DNA from 2 places in the Paeniclostridium hominis genome. Region 1 is predicted to be linked to the other one. Evidence: predicted binding sites of a transcription regulator. Region 1 holds the regulator's gene; the other holds the start of a gene.
What was found. Region 1 encodes HrcA, which represses chaperone genes, less so after heat shock. Its sites were predicted from a motif close to TTAGCACTCNNNNNNNNNGAGTGCTAA; they were not measured.
Positions count from the first base shown of each region.

Region 2: clpB (ATP-dependent chaperone ClpB) is a predicted target of HrcA. The motif match lies at 2,513-2,539, and genes of this name have one in related genera.

Region 1 covers NZ_JACRWD010000001.1:121,752-133,302, forward strand. The annotation lists gene spoIIP (stage II sporulation protein P) at 10-963, shown strand; gene H8891_RS00575 (hypothetical protein) at 973-1,230, shown strand; gene lepA (translation elongation factor 4) at 1,364-3,169, shown strand; gene H8891_RS00585 (APC family permease) at 3,469-4,791, shown strand; gene hemW (radical SAM family heme chaperone HemW) at 4,931-6,061, shown strand; gene hrcA (heat-inducible transcriptional repressor HrcA) at 6,166-7,185, shown strand; gene grpE (nucleotide exchange factor GrpE) at 7,201-7,755, shown strand; gene dnaK (molecular chaperone DnaK) at 7,821-9,656, shown strand; gene dnaJ (molecular chaperone DnaJ) at 9,760-10,911, shown strand; partial or broken gene H8891_RS00615 (dicarboxylate/amino acid:cation symporter) at 11,197-11,551, shown strand, end outside.
Region 2 covers NZ_JACRWD010000001.1:946,915-958,465, reverse strand. The annotation lists gene clpB (ATP-dependent chaperone ClpB) at 1-2,443, opposite strand, end outside; gene H8891_RS04515 (universal stress protein) at 2,734-3,147, shown strand; gene H8891_RS04510 (hypothetical protein) at 3,411-3,617, shown strand; gene H8891_RS04505 (alanine/glycine:cation symporter family protein) at 3,719-5,122, opposite strand; gene H8891_RS04500 (flavodoxin family protein) at 5,642-6,262, opposite strand; gene H8891_RS04495 (hypothetical protein) at 6,483-6,911, opposite strand; gene H8891_RS04490 (sulfurtransferase) at 6,982-8,046, opposite strand; gene H8891_RS04485 (MFS transporter) at 8,397-9,758, opposite strand; gene H8891_RS04480 (vWA domain-containing protein) at 10,117-11,526, opposite strand; gene H8891_RS04475 (ATP-binding protein) at 11,530-11,551, opposite strand, start outside.

The sequences.
Region 1 (11,551 bases):
GGAGATAATATGGTATCAAAAAGACTTATAAGTCTCAGTCTTATAACTTGTATAGCTTGTGTAGTATGTTTAAAGAAGTCTTATGCATTAGAAAATGATGAATTTTTAAAGTTTCTTATGAATACTAGCTATCCAGAAACTAAATTAGAACAGCCAAAAGATGAAAAAGAAGCTAAAGATGATAGTAATAATGAGAATAAATCAGATAAAAAAGATGATGAATTTGTAAAAATGTATGTTGGGGAAGAAAATTTACCTACTGTAGAAAGTTCGAATAAAGCATCTTCTGAAAGTGCTAAATATGTGGACAATGTATTAGTAACTAAAAATGAGCCACAAATACTTATATATCATACTCATGGGGGTGAAACTTATGCAAATAATCCTGCAGGAAATTACCACTCAGAAGATAAAGCAAATTCTACTTTAGAAATAGGAGCGTCACTTACTCAACAATTAAATAAAAGAGGTAGAGCAGTAGTTCACAATACTACATATCATGATATTCCTCAGTTTGTAGGTGCATATGGAAGAAGTTTAAAAACTATAGAAACTATGCAAACTAAATATAGTAGTATAGATATGATAATAGATTTGCATAGAGATGGAAGAACTTTAAAAACGAAAGAAGATGAGAAAAAATTCAAAGATGCATGCACAGCCAACATAAATGGAGAAAATGTAGCTAAATTTTTATTTGTTGTAGGGAAAAAAAGCCCTAACTATTCTAAAAACTTAAAGTTAGCTGAGGAAATAACTGCATTTGCTGAAAGTAAGTACCCTGGAATAACAAGACCTGTAGTAACAAAGGGAACTGGAAATGCAAGATACAACCAACACAAATCGGACAATCCACTTTTAATAGAAGTAGGAGGTCAAATGAATACTACAGAGGAAGCAAAAGCATCTACTAAATACATAGCAGAAATAATTGATGAATTTTTAAAACAAAAAGGTATGTAGGTTTACTTTATGAGCCGTGTAGAGCGAAAATTAGAAGAAAAAAATAAGAAAAAAGCTAGAAAAGCTATTTATAGATTTATATTTTTAATAGTAATGACTTTTATAATAAGTATTTGCGCATTTTTTATAGATAAAGAAGCAACACTTATGATAGGTGAAGTCAAAGAATATAATATAGAAGTTTTTATAAATAATTTTGGAAATTCTGTTATGGATACTATAAAGGATATAGAAAGAAAGTTAAGTAAACTTAATAACTTAAAATAAATTAGGGTTATCATTTTGATAGCCCTAATTTATTTTAGAAAGTAAGTCTTTAAATTGTAGTATCAATATTTACATAATGACGGATATATTATAAAATAAAAGTTATGATAATAATAAAAAGGAGGAATAAAAGGTGGACAGCAAACAAAGTAGAACGAGAAATTTTAGTATAATAGCACATATAGACCATGGTAAGTCTACCTTAGCAGATAGATTAATTCAGCATACAGGGCTTGTTAGTGAAAGAGAAATGAAAGATCAGTTACTAGATAATATGGATCTTGAAAGAGAAAGAGGAATCACTATAAAGCTTCAAAATATCAGATTAGTTTATAAAGCTAAGGACGGGAATGAGTATTTCTTAAATTTAATAGATACTCCAGGTCACGTAGACTTTAACTATGAGGTTTCAAGAAGTTTGGCAGCTTGTGAGGGAGCATTACTTGTAGTTGATGCAGCACAAGGTGTTGAAGCTCAAACTTTAGCTAATGTTTACTTAGCACTAGATCAAGACTTAGAAATATTACCAGTTATAAATAAGATAGATTTACCAAGTGCAAGACCGGATGAAATAAAAGCAGAAATAGAAGATATAATAGGACTTGATGCAAGTGAAGCTCCACTTATATCAGCTAAAAGTGGTTTAAATATAGAAGATGTACTAGAAGATATAGTAAATAATGTACCAGCTCCAACAGGAGATAAAGATGCGCCTTTAAAAGCTTTAATATTTGACTCATACTATGATGCATACAAAGGTGTTGTAGCTTATGTTAGAGTATATGAAGGTACTGTTAAAAAAGGCATGACTATAAAGATGATGAACACTAACAAAAAGTTTGAAGTAACTGAAGTTGGTGTTATGGCTCCAGGACAAAGAGAATTAGATGAGTTAAGTGCTGGAGATGTTGGTTATATTGCAGCTAGTATAAAAGATATAAGAAGTTGTAGTGTTGGTGATACAATAACTGATGCTAACAACCCAACTGATGAACCGATGCCAGGATACAAAAAAGCTACTCCAATGGTTTATTGTGGTATATATCCAGGTGAAGGTGAAAAGTACGAAAACGTAAGAGATGCTTTAGAAAAACTTCAAGTTAACGATGCAGCTCTTGAGTTTGAAGCTGAAAGTTCAGCAGCACTTGGATTTGGATTTAGATGTGGATTCTTAGGATTATTACATATGGAAATAATCCAAGAAAGATTAGAAAGAGAATTCGACCTAAACATAATAACTACAGCTCCATCTGTTATATACAGAGTAACAAAAACTGACGGAGAAGTAGTTATGGTACAAAACCCTGCTAACTTACCAGAACGTGATGAAATAGATATGATAGAAGAGCCTATGGTAAAAGGTGATATAATAGTTCCTAAAGATTATGTCGGTACTGTCATGGAACTTTGTCAAGAAAGACGTGGGGACATGATAAATATGGAATATATAGATGAAAAGAGAGTTATGCTTCACTATGACCTTCCACTTAATGAGGTTGTTTATGATTTCTTTGATGCCCTAAAGTCTAGAACAAGAGGATATGGATCATTAGATTATGAGTTAAAAGGATATGTTCCTTCTAAGCTTGTAAAACTAGATATATTGATAAATAAAGAACAAGTTGATGCACTTAGCTTTATAGTTCATGAAAGTAGAGCTTATCCAAGAGGTAAGGCTATGTGTGAAAAATTAAAAGGTGAGATACCAAGACATCAATTTGCTGTACCTATACAAGCAGCAGTTGGTAATAAGGTAGTTGCTAGAGAAACTATAAGTGCACTTAGAAAAGACGTACTTGCTAAGTGTTACGGTGGAGATATATCTCGTAAGAAGAAACTTCTTGAAAAACAAAAAGAAGGTAAGAAACGTATGAGACAAATAGGATCTGTTGAAGTTCCTCAAAAGGCATTTATGTCTGTATTAAAATTAGATAGTTAATAAAAAAAGATGCTTAAATAAGCATCTTTTTTTATTGTATTAAATTTAAATTGATAAATTTTATTATTTACAGATTTGAAGTTACACACAAGCTTAAAAATTAAAAATATTTATACAAAACAGAATGAAAATTTAATAAATAATTAGAGAAATGTTATCATAAATAATTAAATAAGGAGTAATTGTAAATAATAGACAAAAAAATAAATAAAAGTGTCGAAATCTATTGTTATTTATAATGAAATGTAGTAATATTCAAATTGGACATTTTAATAAATCAAAATATAAGGAGGAAAACGATGAGTAACAAAGGACTTCAAAAAACTTTAGGTCTTTCAGCAGCGCTTTCTACAGTTGTAGGTATGGTTATAGGTGCAGGTGTATTCTTTAAACCTCAAGCTATATATCAAGCAACAGGTGGAGCTCCAGGATTAGGTATGTTAGCATGGGTTATTGCTGGTTTCATAACTATCGCAGCAGGACTTACAGCGGCAGAGGTTTCAGCAGCAATACCAAAAACTGGTGGGATGATGATTTATATCCAAGAGATATATGGAGAAAGATTAGGATTTTTAACAGGGTGGATGCAAACGGTATTATTCTTCCCAGCAACAGCTGCGGCACTAGGTGTAATATTTGCTCAACAAGCAGCAACTATAATAGGACAAAATGAAAACAACATGTCAGTTGTTTTACCAATAGCATTAGGAATTATATTATTTTTAGCTGTATTAAATACAGTAGGTTCAAAATTAGGTGGAACAATACAAACTGTTGCCACTATATGTAAGTTAATACCATTAGGTGTTATAATGATATTTGGATTTATAAATGGATCTGGTGATAACTCAATAACTACTCCATTAGTAGCACAAAACTTATCAGTAGGAACTGTTTTAGGACAAGTATTAATAGCAGCGTTATTTGCATATGATGGATGGATAAACGTTGGAGCTATAGCTGGAGAAATGAAAAATCCAGGTAAAGATTTACCTAAAGCTATAGTTGGTGGATTATCAATAGTTATGGCAGTTTATGTAATAATAAACTTAGCATACTTATGGGTTGTACCAGCTAATGAAATGGCACAAGTTAGTGCTCCTGCAGCTTTAGTTGCAGAAAAGATGTTTGGACCAATAGGTGGTAAGTTAGTTACTGCTGGTATATTAATATCAGTATTTGGTGGACTAAATGGATACTTATTAACTGGACCTAGAATATCTTATGCTTTAGCTTGCGAAGGTACATTACCAGGAAGCAAATCTTTATCTAAGTTAAATAAAGGTGGAGTTCCAGCAAATGCTACTTTCTTAATGGCAATACTTGCTTGTTTATATGCTTTATCTGGACAGTTCAACTTATTAACTGACTTAACAATATTTATAATATGGGTATTTTATGTATTAACTTTTATAGGTGTAATGAAGTTAAGAAAAGATCAACCAAACTTAGAAAGACCTTACAAAGTACCTTTATACCCAATAATACCATTAATAGCTATAGCAGGAGGATTATTCGTTATAGTTAACCAATTAATGAACAATACTTTAATAGCAGCAGGTGGATTAATAGTTACAGCTATAGGATTACCTGTATATTCAATAATGAAAAAGAAAAACTAATAATTAATTACATATAAAGAGATAGTATTAATACTATCTCTTTTTTTATTATATAAAAAAGTATTATATGTTTATAAGATTAGAATACTTTATATAATGATGTATAATATATATAATTATATTTAATAAAGGAGATATTATGTTAGGACTATATATACATGTGCCATTTTGTGCACAAAAATGTTATTATTGTGATTTTAATTCATATAAAATTAAAAGTAATGAAAAAGAAGATTATTTAATAAATATAGAAAAAGAGATGAAATTTTATAAAGAGGAATTTAAGGACAAGTACTTTGATACTGTATTTTTTGGAGGGGGAACTCCAAGTATATTAAAAATTGATGAATTAAGAAAACTTGTTAATTATATGTTTGAGAATTTTAATATAAAAAAAGATGCAGAAATAACTGTTGAATGCAATCCAGGAACTATAAATAAAGAAAAATTAAAAGCTATGAAAGAAATGGGGATAAATAGATTAAGTATAGGTCTTCAAGCTACTCAAAATTATCATTTAAAATCTATAGGAAGAATACATACATATGAGGAATTTGAGAAAAACTATTATGATGCTATAGATGTAGGATTAACTAATATAAATGTAGATTTAATGTATGCTCTTCCAAATCAAAAAGAATATGAATGGAAAGAAACATTAGATAAAATTATAAAGTTAAATCCATCACATATATCAGCATATTCTCTTATATTAGAAGAAGGAACTAAACTTTATGATATGTATGAAAATAATGAATTTAACCTTTTAGATGAGGATACAGATATAGATATGTATGAATATACTATAAATACATTAAAAAAGCATGGATACAATCAATATGAAATATCTAATTATGCAAAAAAAGGAAAAGAGTGTAAGCATAATGTAATATATTGGACATGTGACAACTATTTAGGGTTAGGACCTGGAGCTTCAGGGTATATAAATGACGTAAGATACTCTAATATAGAAGATTTAAATGAATATAATAATAAAATTAATCAAAATATAAAACCTATAAGTGAAGAAAATAAATTAAGTGAGAAAGATAAAATAGAAGAATTTATTTTCATGGGGCTTAGAATGAATAAAGGTATAAATCTAGAAGTATTTAAGGAAAGATTTAAGATTGATTTTTATGAATTATATAAAGATGTTTTAGACAAATTATTAGAGCGTGAACTTATAAAATTAGACAAATTTAATTTGTCTTTGACTCAAAAAGGAAGAGAAATTTCAAACAGTGTATTTATAGAATTTATAAATTAATTAAAAACTGTTGACAAAGAAAATTTAAAGTGTTATAAAATATATATAATCTTTTAGCACTCCAACTAAATGAGTGCTAACAAAAGAGGAGGCTTAGGATTATGGTGGAACTAAATGAAAGAAAACTAAATATCCTTAAAGCTATAGTTAAAGATTATATAGAAACTGCAGAAGCTGTAGGATCTAGAACTCTTTCTAAAAAGTATGAGTTAGGAATAAGCGCAGCCACTATAAGAAATGAAATGGCTGACTTAGAAGAATTAGGATATTTAATTCAACCTCATACCTCCTCAGGGAGAATTCCTTCAGAAAAAGGATATAAGCTTTATGTTGATTCTCTTATGAAAGAACATGAATTAGATAATGTTGAAAAAAAATTAATAAAAGAATCAATAAATAAAAATATAAACTATATGAATGATTTAATACATGAAACATCTAAGTTGATATCAAAGTTAACTAATTATACAACTATAGCTGTTACTAAAAATGTATCAAGTTTACAAAATATAAAACATATACAGTTAGTTGGATTAGATGAAAAAAGTATAGTTTTAATAGTAGTTACTGAAAAAGGCGAAATTAAAAATACAAATCTTTCAACTAATGTGCCTATTGATCAAGCTAAGCTTAATTTAATTTCTGATAATCTTACTAGAAAGCTTTCAGGTAAAAATATAACTGAGATAGACGACGAGTTTTTAAACTACATAAAATACGAGATTACAGAAAACTCTTTAGTTATAGATAAGCTTATAGATTCATTAAACTTTGGTTTTGAAGAAAATGATACATCAATTTCTTTAAGTGGAGCAACTAATATATTTAATTTCCCAGAGTTTAGTGATGTAGTTAGAGCAAAAACATTTTTAACTATGCTAGAAGAAAAAGAAAATATATCTAGTATGTTAAAATCAAGAGGAATTCAAAAAGAAAATCTAAATATAATTATCGGAAGCGATAATGAATGTAAGGTAGCTCAAGATTGTAGTATTATAACTGCAACTTACAATATAGATAAAAATGTAGTAGGAAAGATTAGTTTGATTGGTCCAACTAGAATGGATTATGCAAAAGTATACTCAATACTTAATTATATGGGACTACTACTAAACAAAAAATAGTTAGGGGTGTAAGTTTTGGAAAAAGATATGCAAGAAGAATTACAAGAAGAAGTAAAGGAAAATGCTTCAGAGGAAGTTGAAGAAACTATTGAAGAAGCAATAGAAGAAGCTACAGAAGCTAAAGAAACTTCGGAAGCTGATGAAAAAGACAAAAAGGTAGAAGAATTAACTGATACTCTTCAAAGACTTCAAGCTGAATATGCTAACTATAGAAGAAGAACTCAACAAGAGAAAGAAACTATGGGCATATTTGCTAATGAAAAAATCTTAAATGAGTTAATACCAGTTATGGATAATATGGAAAGAGCTATGGATGCTTGTACTGATAAAGAAGATAGCATGTATAAGGGAATTGACATGGTTCAAAAACAATTAAAAGCTACATTTGAAAAATTCGGACTAGAAGAAATAGAAGCTGAAGGTCAAGAATTTGATCCAAACCTACACTTAGCAGTTATGCAAGAACCCGTAGAAGGCACTGAAGCTAATAAAGTGGTTATGGTTTTACAAAAAGGGTATAAATTAAATACAAAAGTACTAAGACCTGCAATGGTTAAAGTATCTTGCTAATAAATAAACAATTAAGATTGAATTAATATCAATATTATATAGAAGAATTCAAGGAGGATATTAAAATGGGAAAAATAATAGGAATTGACTTAGGAACAACAAACTCTTGTGTTGCAGTTTTAGAAGGTGGAGAACCTCAAATAATACCAAACTCAGAAGGAATGAGAACTACTCCGTCAGTAGTTGCATTCACTAAAGATGGTGAAAGAATAGTAGGAGAACCTGCAAAAAGACAAGCAGTTACTAATGCTGATAGAACAATAATATCAATAAAAACTCACATGGGAACTGATTATAAAGTTAATATAGATGGAAAAGATTATAGTCCACAAGAAATATCAGCTATAACATTACAAAAATTAAAAGCTGATGCTGAAAGCTACTTAGGGCAACCTGTAACTGAAGCTGTTATAACAGTTCCAGCATACTTTACAGATGCTCAAAGACAAGCAACTAAAGATGCAGGTAGAATAGCAGGACTTGATGTTAAGAGAATAATAAACGAGCCAACTGCTGCTGCACTTGCTTACGGTATGGATAAATTAGATCAAGAAAAGAAAATATTAGTATTTGACTTAGGTGGAGGTACATTTGACGTATCTGTTCTAGAAATCGGAGATGGAACATTCGAAGTTTTAGCTACTGCTGGTAACAACAGATTAGGTGGAGATGACTTTGACCAAGTTATAATAGATTACTTAGCTGAAGAATTCAAAAAAGCTGAAGGTGTAGATTTAAGAAACGACAAAATGGCTCTTCAAAGATTAAAAGAAGCTGCTGAGAAAGCTAAAAAAGAGTTATCTTCAACAATGAGTACTAACATAAACTTACCGTTTATAACTGCTACTGCTGAAGGACCAAAACACCTTAACATAGATTTATCAAGAGCTAAATTTGATGAATTAACTGCTCACTTAGTAGAAAAAACTATGGAACCAACAAGAAGAGCATTACAAGATGCTGGACTTTCAACTTCTGATATAGATGATGTATTATTAGTTGGTGGTTCTACAAGAATACCAGCTGTTCAAGAAGCTGTTAAGAAATTCATAGGAAAAGAACCTCATAAAGGTATAAACCCAGATGAATGTGTTGCTGCAGGTGCTGCTATACAAGGTGGAGTTTTAGCTGGAGATGTTAAAGACTTATTACTTCTTGATGTTACTCCATTATCATTAGGTATCGAAACTATGGGTAATGTAATGACTAAGATAATAGAAAGAAATACTACTATACCAACTAAGAAATCACAAGTATTCTCAACTGCTGCAGATAACCAAACTGCTGTTGATATACATGTACTTCAAGGTGAAAGAAGTATGTCTTATGACAACACTACTTTAGGTAGATTCCAATTAACTGATATACCACCAGCTCCAAGAGGAATACCTCAAATAGAAGTTACATTTGATATAGATGCTAACGGTATAGTTCACGTTACAGCTAAAGATTTAGGAACTGGAAAAGAACAAAAAGTTACTATAACTTCAGGAACTAACTTAAGTGAAGAAGAAATACAACAAAAAGTTAAAGAAGCTGAAATGAACGCTGAAGCTGACAAACAAAAGAAAGAAAAAATAGAAGCTGTAAACCAAACTGAAGCTACTATATATCAAATGGAAAAAACTTTAAATGAAGCTGGAGATAAAGTAGATGCTGCTGCTAAATCTGAAGTTGAAGCTGAAATAGCTAAATTAAAAGAATTAAAAGCTAAAGAAGATGTTACAGCTGAAGAATTAAACAAAGCTTTAGAAGAATTAAACAACAAATTCCACAAAATAGCTGAGCAAATGTATCAACAAGCTCAACAAGAGCAAGCTCAAGGTGGAGCTCAAGAAGAAACTAAACAAGATGACAATGTAGTAGATGCTGATTTTAGAGAAGTAGATGATCAAAAATAGTATTTAAAAAACAGAGTTACTTGTATATAATAAATATATAAAATTAATAATAGCTTGTAGACGTCTACAAGCTATTGTTCTGTAATTAAAGGTGGTGGCAAGAGTGGCTAAAAGAGACTATTATGAGGTGTTAGGCGTTGATAAAGGCGCTGATGCACAGGCGTTAAAAAAAGCATACAGAAAACTTGCGATGAAGTATCATCCAGATAGAAACCCGGATGATAAAGAAGCAGAAGCAAAGTTTAAAGAAATAAATGAAGCATATGAAGTATTATCAGATGAAACAAAAAGAGCTAACTATGACCAATTTGGACACGAAGGTGTAAACGGAGGATTTGGTGGCCAAGGAGGATTTGGAGGCTTCGGCGGAGGAGCTGGAGGATTCGAAGATATATTTGGAGATATATTCGGTGACATGTTTGGTGGAGGCTTCGGCGGAGGAAGACCTAGAAGAAAAGGTCCTGAGCGTGGAGCTGATATAAAACAATCTGTTACTATAACATTTGAAGAAGCTGCATTTGGAGTTAAAAAATCTGTAAAAATAAACAGAACAGAAGAATGTAGTGAGTGTCACGGAAGTGGATCTAAAAATGGAACTGGCAAAAAAACTTGTCCTACATGTAATGGTACAGGAGAAGTTAGAACTGCTCAAAGAACTCCATTTGGTAATATAATGAGTACAAGAACATGTTCTACATGTAACGGAGAAGGGGAAATTTTAGAATCTCCATGTCCTAAGTGTTCAGGCTCTGGTAAAGTTAGAAAAACTAAAACTATAGAAGTAGATATACCAGCAGGTATAGATGATGGACAAATAATAAAATTAAGTGGTCAAGGTGACTTAGGTTCTAAAGGTGGACCAAGAGGAGACTTATACATTGTAGTTAATGTAAAATCACATCAATTATTTACTAGAGATGGATATGATGTTTACTTTGAATTACCTATAACATTTGTCCAAGCTGCACTTGGAGATGAAATAGAAGTACCTACATTAGATGGAAAGGTAATGTATACTGTACCATCAGGAACTCAAACAGGAACTGTATTTAGATTAAGAGAAAAAGGTATACCAAAAATGAGAGGAAACTCTAGAGGAGATCAATATGTTAAAGTAGTAGTTGAAGTTCCTAAGAAATTAAATGAAAAGCAAAAAGATATATTAAAACAATTTGCTGAGTCTTGTGGTGATGAAGTTCACGAAAAAAAGAAAACTTTTGGGCAAAAAATAGAAGATTTCTTTAAAGGAAAATAAATAGATAAAAACTCCTAGATTATCTAGGAGTTTTTATTTTTACCTAAAAACCGGGGTTATTTACTGATATTTAAGCCATAAGAAATACTAAATAATAAAATTTTAACAAAATGAATTTTATGAAAATTGTCATTAACTAGAAAATATAGAAAAAAACTATAATAAAATATTTAAATATTATAAAAAACTATACTTAATAAAATTTATTGACGATGATAAAAAATTTAAATACAATGTATTTCGTGGCCACAAGAAAATTAAAACATCTAGGAAAGGGTTTTAGGAATGAGGGAATTTTTTAAAACGTATAAGTCTTCATTTATTTTACTAGGATGTACCATATTGGGTGCTATAATTGGATTAGTATTAGGGCCAAAGGCAACAGTTATTAAACCATTTGGAGATTTATTCATCAATTTAATTATGATGATCGTAGTACCACTTGTATTCTTTAGCGTTGCATCTGGGGTTGCAAACGTAAAGAGTATGAATAGATTTGGTAAGATCATGAAAAATGTAGTAGTAGTATTTACATTAACTACGCTAGTTATGGCGGTAGTAGGAATTGTGGGGTCTATAATATTTGATCCAGCAAAAGGAATTGATATAAGTTCAGTAAAGGAAATGATGGTAGCACCAG
Region 2 (11,551 bases), 830 kb from region 1:
CGTAACCTTCTTTAACCATTATGTCTTTTGCACTATCTGTAACTTCAATTTTTATATCTTTATCATGTAATCTATTTTTTAAAGACTTCATAAATATATCTATTATTTGCTTGATTCCCTCTTTATCTAATGGTTTAAACATTATAATATCATCAACTCTATTTAAAAACTCTGGCTTAAATCTTATTTTCATTTCATTCATAACTAACTCTTTAGCTTCATCATTTATATTCTCACCAGCTTCTAATAAGTATGAACTACCTATATTTGAAGTCATTATTATTATAGTATTTTTAAAATCTACTGTTTTACCTTTATTATCAGTAAGTCTTCCATCATCTAATATTTGAAGGAATAAGTTAAATACATCTTCATGTGCTTTTTCTATCTCGTCAAATAATATTACAGAATATGGATTTCTTCTAACAGCTTCTGTTAGTTGTCCACCTTCTTCGTATCCTACGTATCCTGGAGGTGGTCCTATAAGTCTAGATACTGCATGTTTTTCCATATATTCAGACATGTCTATTCTTATTATATTTTCTTCACTATCAAATAAGTTGTTAGCTAAAGTTTTTGCAAGTTCTGTTTTACCAACTCCTGTAGGTCCTAAGAATATAAATGAACCTATTGGCTTATTCTCATCTTTAAGTCCTGCACGAGCACGAATTACTGCATTACTTACAGCAGTTACTGCTTCATCTTGACCAATTACTCTTTTGTGAAGTTCATCTTCTAATTTTAATAATTTTTCTCTTTCTCCTTCTATAAGCTTAGTAACTGGTATTCCTGTCCATTTAGCAACTATTTGAGATATTTCATTTTCAGTAACTTCTTCTTTTAATAAAGCATTTTCATAACTTTCACTAATTTTTTCTTCATGTTCTTTTATTTGTTCTTCTAATTTTGGTATTATACCGTATTTAACTTCTGCTGCTTTATTAAAATCATATTCTCTTTCATATTTTTCTACATTACCTTTAGCTTCATCAAGATTCGCTTTTAAGTTTCTAATTTCTAATATTTGACTTTTTTCTTTTTCATACTTAGCAGTCATTTCATCGTTCTTAGATTTTAACTCAGCTAATTCTTTACCTAAGTTTTCAAGTCTTTGTTTACTTTTCTCATCATTTTCTTTAAGTAGTGCTTCTCTTTCTGTTTCTAATGTTAATAACTTTCTTCTAACAATATCTAATTCTGTAGGAAGAGAATCTATTTCACTTCTTATCATAGCTCCAGCTTCGTCTATTAAGTCTATTGCTTTATCTGGTAAAAATCTATCTTGTATATATCTATCTGAAAGTTTTGCTGCTGCAACTATTGCACTATCGTGTATTCTTATACCATGATGTATTTCAAATCTTTCTTTAAGACCACGAAGTATTGATATTGTATCACTTACGCTAGGTTCTTCTGCCATAACTGGTTGGAAACGTCTTTCAAGCGCTTTGTCTTTTTCTATATATTGTCTATATTCATCAAATGTAGTCGCACCTATACAGTTTAGTTCTCCTCTTGCTAGCATAGGTTTTATTAAGTTACCTGCATCCATCGCTCCATCAGTTTTTCCAGCGCCAACTATTGTGTGTATCTCATCTATAAATAGTATTATCTTACCTTCAGAACCTTGAACTTCTTTAAGTACTGCTTTTAATCTTTCTTCAAATTCTCCTCTATATTTAGCTCCTGCAATTAAAGCTCCCATATCTAGTGAGAATATTACCTTATCTTTTAATCCTTCGGGAACATCTCCTCTGACTATTCTTTCAGCTAATCCTTCAACTATTGCTGTTTTACCAACTCCAGGCTCACCAATTAAAACGGGGTTATTTTTAGTTCTTCTTGATAAAATTCTTATAACTCTTCTTATTTCTTCATCTCTTCCTATTACAGGATCTAATTTATTCTTTTTAGCTAATTCTACTAAGTTAGTAGCATATCTTTCTAATGCTTCATATGTTCCTTCTGGGTCATTAGTTTCAACTCTTTGACTTCCTCTAACCTTTGATAAGACATTTAAAAAGTCATTTTTATTTAAATTAAATTGTTTAAATATTTTTCCTACATTAGTTTTAGCTTCTATTTCCATCATTGCAAGCATAACATGTTCTACACTTATGTATGCATCTTTAAACTCCTTAGATATTTCTTCAGCTTTTATTAATATTTCATTTACTTTTCTTGTAGCTGTTACACCTTGTGAGCTTATTCCTTCACCATGTATTTGTGGTAATTTATTTAATTCTATATTTATACTATTATTTAATGATGCTACAGATATATTCATTTTTTCTAATATATTTGGAATAAGTCCATCTTCTTGATTTACAAGTGCACTTAATAAGTGGATTACATCTACTTGCTGATTATTGTTTTTTACTGCTATATCATAAGCTTGATTTAAGCCTTTTTGTACTCTTACTGTCATTTTCTCTATGTTCATATTAAAATACCTCCAATATTCAGTTTTATGTTAACTATTTTAAATAGTAAAATTTAAAATCCATCTTTGTTATCACTCTCTTTGATAGAGTGCTAATAATTTGTTATTAATAATATATACATATATTTACATTTTGTCAATAACATTTTTTTATTTTTATTCTTTAATATTCTAATATAAGTAATAATATAAATTATAAAACTGACTAAGTAAATCAAGTTAATACTATATAAAAATCATTGAATACGATTTCACAGTATGGTAAAATTTAAATAAAAGGATGTGATCATATGCAAAAAATTTTAATTCCTATTGATGGAAGTGATAGAAGTCAAAAGTCCTTAGATTTTGTTTTAAGTAAATTTTCTAAAGATATGGCTAACATAACCTTAATGAGTGTTAATGATGTTAGTTTAACCAATTTAACAAACCCAATGATTATAGATATAAAAATAAGAGAATCACAAGAAAAAATAGATTATATGTTAAAAAGTTTAAAAAATAAGTTATCAGGATATGAAGTAACTACATATTCTGTATTTGGTGATGCAGGTCAAGAAATTATAAAAAAATCAATAGAAGATAATTTTGATTTAATAGTTATGACTAAGTCAACAAAGAAAAATTTTATAGATTCAATAGGATCTGTAACTTTATATGTAGTTAAAAAATCAAAATGTACCGTTGTTATAGTACCTGAATAAAATTTAAGTTTTATATTGAATTTTGACTATTTTTATACTTTAATCCATAATAAAACCATTTCAGTCCAGATTTCGTACAATTTCTAACTATTATGTTATAATTTCAAGTGTAGATTATTGAGTATACTAAGTTTATATATTATAGATAATTTTAAAGAGTTTTATCAACATATAATATTTTGTTGTAAAATCAATTAAATCTAATTAAACAAAGTTGCTTATTTGTATTGTTCTACAATATAGTTAGAAAGGTAGGTAGTATTATGAGTATTTTACATGATATAGGAGATTTTTGTAGTGTTTTAGGAGCAATTGTTGTGTTATTTGTATTTATTAAAAATTTTAAAAATTTAACTTCAATACAAAAGTTAGGAATTGCTTCACTTTTATTAGGTATTCTTATTCCTGCTTCAATTGATTTTACTAATGGATTTATTTCTGGTTTTTCTTCCATTGCTAATATATTGTAAAATCATTCTGGTAATAAATCATTTATCGAATATAATAAATAAAAAGAGTAAATATAAATTTATATTTACTCTTTTTATTTATTATCTAACTATTTTAACGTCTAAGCTGTAGGATTCTTCTTTTTACCCTTAGAGCTTATTCCCCCATTTTTTTTAATATACTCATTATGAACAGCCTTAACAGTTCCAGTAAGAGCTAATAATGCAACTAAGTTAGGAATAACCATAAGACCATTAAACATATCTGACATTGTCCATACAATAGATACTTCTCCCAACGTTCCAAGTAATACACAAACACATACAAGTACTGCATATATCTTAACAGCCTTTGCTCCAAATAGATATTTTATATTCGCCTCTCCAAAGAAATACCATCCAATAATAGTAGAAAATGCAAAGAAGAACATACAAATAGCTATGAATATATCTCCAAACTTACCAAACACTGACGAAAATCCTGCTTGAGTAAGTGCAGTACCTATAATAGAACCATCTGGAGTTACTGAACGAGTAGTAATAATAACTAAAGCTGTTAAATTTAGTATAACAAAAGTATCTATAAATACTCCCATCATAGCAACAAATCCTTGTTCTGATGGATGATCAACCTTTGCCACTGCATGGGCATGTGGTGTAGATCCCATCCCAGCTTCATTTGAAAATAATCCACGTGCAACCCCTTTACTCATAGCCTTTTGGATAGTAGCTCCAATAACCCCACCTGCTATTGACTGAGGTGCAAATGCTCCTACAAATATTTCTTGGAATGCTAAAGGAATATTTCTAAAGTTAACTAGTATAACAATTAAAGACCCTATAATATAAAATAATGCCATGATAGGTACAATTGTTTCTGTAACTTTAGCTATTCTACTAATACCACCTGAAAATACTACAAATGATAATACTGCTAATATAATACCAGCTATAATTGGTTTTATACCAAATGCAGTGTCAAATGCAGCTGCAATAGAATTTGATTGTACTGCATTTCCCATAAATCCTAAAGCTAGTATAATAAATACTGCAAATAAACTTGCTAAAATCTTACCAAATTTACCTTTAAATGCTCCTTCTATATAATAAACTGGACCACCTGTTACTGTTTTATCTTCGCCAACTTGCTTATACTTTTGTGCCATTACAGCTTCTGCATAAATTGTTGCCATACCAAAGAAGGCACTAACCCACATCCAAAATATTGCTCCAGGCCCTCCAACTGCAATTGCTGTAGCTGCTCCTGCTAAGTTACCAGTACCAACTTGTGCAGCTATTGCTGTAGCTAATGATTGAAACTGTGACATTCCATCTGCACCAGCTTTTTCACTCTTTTTAAATAGTCCTCCAAAAGTTCTTCTGAATCCTTCTCCAAAACCTCTAATTTGAATAAATTTTAATTGAATTGTGTACCATATGCCTGTTCCTACAAGTAAAAATAATAGGATATTTTTATCCCATAAGATACCATTTACAGCATCTACAATTTTTGATATTACTTCCATCGCAAACTCCCCCCTCGTTATTGAATCTAGTATGACTAAGTTTTTTAATTTAAATACTCAGTCTAACCTATATTTATATCAAAGAATTTTTCAAATTTTATTATAGATTTTATATAATAAAATTACTTATATGAAAAATTCCGTGATAGCATAAAACTAATATTCTATAACTTAATGGACTTATTTGACGAGTTTACTTATGAATCTATGCCTAAGTTATCTTATCTATAGTTTAACTTAGTAAGTGTAGTTTGAATTGATATTATTAGAAATAATAAATCTTTTTTATATCTATATTGTATATATTTTTTTCAGTTTTCACAATATAAATATAGTCATTATCAATTTTTATAATATTAAATATAGATAATGACTATATTTACATAAATCAAAAAATAATTTACTATGCAAAGTTTTAATTCCTTTTTCTAGTACTATATACATAAATCAAAATATTATGACTAAATAAAAAAGGTATTGATTATTCATCAAATACCTTCTTTTGAACTATTTTAATTTTTATCTAATAAAATTAGTTCTTAATCTATCTTCTTTTTCAGGTATATTTATACCATTTGCTTTTCCTAATTCAATACATTTCATTAACCATGCCATATTATTACCTAAAACACGCATAGTTTGCATACCTTCTAAATCTTTTCTAACCTCATCTGGATTGCTTCCATGAACCATATTCCAGTATTGAGAACTTACCACTGGCATATTATTTATTGTAAAATACTTATTTATTTGATCAAAAGTTGCAGTAGTTCCACCTCTTCTAGCACTTATTATACATGCTCCTGGTTTATATGAAAGATGTTTTCCTCCACTATAAAATGCTCTATCTAAAAATGAAGTTAACGCACCAGATGCTGCTGCATAGTGAACTGGTGATCCAAATACAAATCCATCGGCTTCTTTTGCTTTCTCTGTAAATTCATTTACTACATCATCCATAAAGCATTTCTCAGTCTTATAGCATGAACCACATCCTATACATCCACAAATTGGTTTCGTTCCTACTTGAAATATTTCTGTTTCTATTCCATTTTCTTCTAATGATTTAGCTACTTCTGTAAGTGCTGTATAAGTACATCCTTTTAAATGAGGACTTCCATTTACTAATAATACTTTCATATTTTTCTCTCCCTTATATTTTATGTTAAATTTAATATACATTACGATTATATCATAAAATATATTATTTAAATTATATGAAAGTACCTTATTTAAGTATTACCTAAAATTCCCCATTTCTTTTCCTATCATCATCCTTGATAAAATAAAAAAGTAGTTTTGACAACTGAACTTACATTATCAAAACTACTCGTTGTATAATTTAATTTTTTAATATAGTTTATTTTTTACATACTAAAACGCTAATAAATGTTTTTATAATCTGTATAAGAACTGTTATTCCAATTATAAAACTCATATAATAAAATGCTCTTATTTCTTCTGCTGAATACATTAACATAAATCCTACAAAAGAAAGTACAAATATAATCATAGTAATAACCATAATAGTAACTATATTTTTTAACATTAGCCTTCTTTTCATATAAAGTATTAATACTATTAACATCAGTATAATAAACGTTATTATAGTGGTATTTATTATATTTGCTATAGGATATTTTTCTTCCCAAACATAATTTTTATGTATAACATGTCGTAGCATTCCCATTTTACTTTGGGTAAAGTAATTTACCATATATGCTCCAATTAATAGCAAGCATTCTAATATAGTAGTTAGTGCATAACATATTTTTTTTGCTTTTTGCATATTACATCAACCTCTTTGTCTATAATTTAAGATAAGCACTGTAATTATTACAGTGCTTATTTTATATAATTTATTTTGCTGCTTTATCTGTTGGTAATTTGCCTACTGTAGTATATTGACAGTTCCCGCTATTTGGATCTCCTACTTGTACAGGAAGGTTATTATTCATTTGCCATTCATTCCAACCTCCATCATAAACAGTCATTCCTTCCCATCCTGCATCATATGCAATTAGCCAAGGAACTGCAGCTCTCCAACCAGTTCCGCAATAGAATGAAAGTTCATTACTCTTATTAAAATTAGAATCTGACCATAATTTTTCCATTTCATTAGCAGTTATAATAGTTCCATCTTTATGTAAATAGTCTTGCATATTGTATGGGTCACTTCCTGCATGTCCCCAAACTGCACCCTTAGGTTCACCAGCTCTATCAATATAGCTGTATCCACTTGTCTTACCATCAAACTCTGCTTTACTTCTTATACTTACTAAACGGAAATTTTTATCATTTTTTAATTTATCTTGAACTGTTTCTATTGACATCAAATATTCTGGATGTGCTGGAACAGTTGTACCAAAATCTTTTGCTGGTGTTGCTTTTTCTACTGTAGTTTCTGTTTTATAACCAGCTTTTTTCCATGCATCAATTCCTCCGTTTAGAACTTTTACATTGTCAACCCCTGCCCAAAGATATGCATATGCCACTCTACTCGCCGCTGAAATATCATTTCCATATATAATAACAGTTTTATCTTTTGTTACTCCTAAATCTAACATACCTTTTTCAACTACTTTAGGATCTGATATATTCCAAATAGGTTCAGATTCTACACTTGAAGTATCTACATGTAAAGCTCCAGGAATATGCCCTTTTTTGTAAGTTGGACTGTCTTTATAAGTTCCCCATGAAGCTTCTAATATAGTATAATTTTTAGATTCTGGTTGATTTCCATCTATTACACTTTGTACCCACGCTGGTGAAACAAACACTTTTTTAGTGTCTACTTGCTCTGCCTTTACATTTGACTTTTCTCCAGTCGTTTTTTGAGAATCGTCCGAAGGCTTGCTACATCCTACTACCATTGTTGCTACCATCGTGATACCAACTAGTGCACTAATTAATCTTCTTTTCATAATCATCCTCCGTCATTTTTTCATCAGCTTAAAATAATTATACTGTATCGCAGTTTAAAATTATTCTCTATTTTTTGAATTAATAGAAAATAATATTCAAAAAACAAATCTAAAAGACTTCTTTTTACGAAATTTGCTATCGACAATTTTATCATAATTTCTGCAATTCTCCAATATATATAGAAAAAATAAATACTTGACCTTAGTAGTATTTATTTTTTCTATATATAAAACATTTGTATACAAAAAAAGATATTGACACAAAGTAATGTCAATATCTTTTCGTGAAATTTATCAAATATAATTTATATTATTATTTATTTAATTATAAAAATCAAAAAAGTTTTTTATTATTTATTTTCAGCTTTTTCTCTTCTTCCAATTAAACTCCAGTATAATACAAATGCTACTGCAGAAATAATTGCTAATACAATTAGCACATTGCTATATTGTATGCATATTTCATTATTAAAAAGACCTGTAATATTTTTCCCTAAAGGCTTAGCTTCCATAAGTACTGCTACATATGTTATACCAATTGATGTAGCTATGTTTAAACAAAAATTATAAAAACCAATAGCAGTTCCTGAGTTTTCTTTAGGTATTGTTTTTATCAATGTATCAATCATAGGAGCATACATAAATGCAAATGAACTAGAAAATAATATCATTACAAAAACAAATACATATACTGATGTTTGTATAAATAAACTACCAAAAATAAGACTTATTATTATACCTATTATAGCCATTTGAATACATTGCTTACTTCCAAATCTTTTTGCAACATTTCCAGACATTGCTCCTACAATAGCTGCTAAAACATAAGATGGAACTAAAAGTAGTGAAACTTGATCTAATCTATAATTGTATATATATTCAATTAAGAATGGGAACATAAATATAAATGCAAGTTGAACACTATATATAACAAAAGCTACAAGTAGTACTGATATAAAATTTCTGTTTTTAAAAAATTCAATACTAATAAAAGCTTTTTTATTTTTACTTATATATGTAATAAATAATACAAGTGCAATTATTAAAGCTACTAAATACATCCATTCAAATCCTGAAACAAAAAGCATTAATGATGCTGAAACTGCTGAAACTAATATAAATCCTACAAAATCAATACCTTTACCTGTAGCTTTTTCTTTAGGAATATACTTTAATATAAAAGGTAGTATTAATAAAGTTAATAATGGAATTAAAAATAATACTGTCCAATGTAAGTATGTTGATATATATCCACCTGTAAGAGTACCAATTACTTGTGATATAGCAAAACTACTTGTACTAAATCCTAAATATTTCTTTTGTTCACTATCTTTAAAGTATTTTGCAACAAATATTACATATAAAGTTTCTGCACTTCCTAATCCTGCTGCTTGAATTATTCTTGAAACGATTATCATAAAAAATGATTTTTGAAAAATAAATCCTAATAGTGATCCAATACAAATTAATATAATTCCTAATACTAGTAAACTTCTAATGCTTATTGAATCTGCTAAAGAAGCATATACAATTGCTCCAATACCAATAACTAATCCAGCTAAAGTTACTTGCCAACTAACTGCAGTAGCTGATAAATTAAAAGCACTTGCTAAGTCTGCAGAAATGATTTTAAATGAATTGTCTATAACTAGCGCGAAAATCATTAAGGCCAATACTGCAGGTACTGCTTTTTTTATTTGTACCTCATTCATCTCCTTTGAAGTACTAAGTGAATTTTCCATGTTGACACCTCTTTTATTCTTTTTTCATCTTAGTCTTTTTTCAAAATCGTTTGCAGATTCATTATTAATAATCTGCTTATTTTGATTCGACATTTTTAGACAGAATTAATATTAACACACATTATTCTCAATTGCAATACTTGTTAAACTATGTGTTTTACTATATTTAAAACCCTTATTTTAAATTTTCACATTTATATATAATCAATTTTGAAAATTTATTATATATATTTATAAAAATATTTTAAATTTAATTTAAATTTTTATTTTTTAATAAATATAAAAAAGACCATGTTGAATATTTTTCAACATGATCTTTTAAAATTCATTATAAAATTGGGGCTTGATTGTTCATTGAGTAACCATCACTTCTAACATCACTCATATCTAATGTATCTTCTTTTATTTTAACCTTACTAAGTTTTTTAACTGCTCCATAAGACTCTCTTAATGAAAGTTTGTCTCCTCTTCCAGAGATAACCCATAAAATTTTATAACCTCTAGGTATAACTTGTAACTTGTCTTCTCCTTTACCATCAGTAAAATATACCAATAAATTAATCTTTTTATTATTAGCATATTCAAAAACTGGGCTAAATTTAGTTGAACCTCTTCTTTTAAGTCTTTCTTTTATATCCTTTACAGATTTGACTTTATACACACGTCTAATTTCATTATCACATTCTATAATAGTGATTTCATGATTATAATTTTTTACTATATTAAGTACTTCCTTAATAGCTTGTTTAAATTCTTCATCACTAATACTTCCACTTATATCAAGTGCAACAGCTATTTCTGCTTTATGTGATCTTAACTGACCTCTTAAATCTAATCTATTTGGTTGTCTTCTATTTCTTCTTGTTATAGTTTTCTTTTTATTACTTTCAACTGTTCCCATTAATCTACTTAAGTATAAGTTCCAAGGTAATTCTCCTTTACTATTTTTAAGTGATGCTATCATACCATCTAAATATTCTGGAATTTTACCTTTTTGAGAATTGTTAATAGCTTTTTCTGTAAACTCTTTAAGAGTTTTTTCATCTATATCACTAAAATCATCCCAAATATCATGAGTTTTTTCTGGATTGTACTCAGTTTCTATATCATCAGATTGACGAGTATCATCTTCTTCGCCTTCTTCATCATCTTCTTGTAAATCTAATTCAGTTTGAATTTTTTCTACATAGTATTCAAAAGGCTCATAAGGCTCAAGTTTTAAATTATATGCTATATTTACACTTTCTAAAGTAGTAGCATATGGTGGTAAATTATTTAAATATTTATTTACTACTATATCCATTGCCATGTTAATAGCTAAGGTACTGTATTTACCTTTTAATTCTTTTGCTCTTACTAAATGCATAGATATTACATGAAGAATTTCATGCTTGATTGTACTTTCCATTTGTCTCATGTTAAGGTCTAGAAAAATTATTGGATTAAAGTATATAACATACTTAGCACCTTTAAAGTTTATAGCTGTAGGACTACTTATATCAAATCTTATTTCTCTTGATGTTTGAAATAGAAAATATCCATAAAAGTTATCTTTGTCTTCCATAAGACTTAAGTTAACTTTATCTACTAAACTAAAAAACTCATTTTTGAAATCTTGTGGTATATCTATTTCAAATTTCTCACCCTTGCGATTTGCTTTTAACATAGCATAAGCGTTAATAATTTTTTCCGCTTTATCATAAAGCTCTCTTTTTTGTTTATCAAAATAAGTTTCCATATACTATCCCCTTATTGAGCTATAA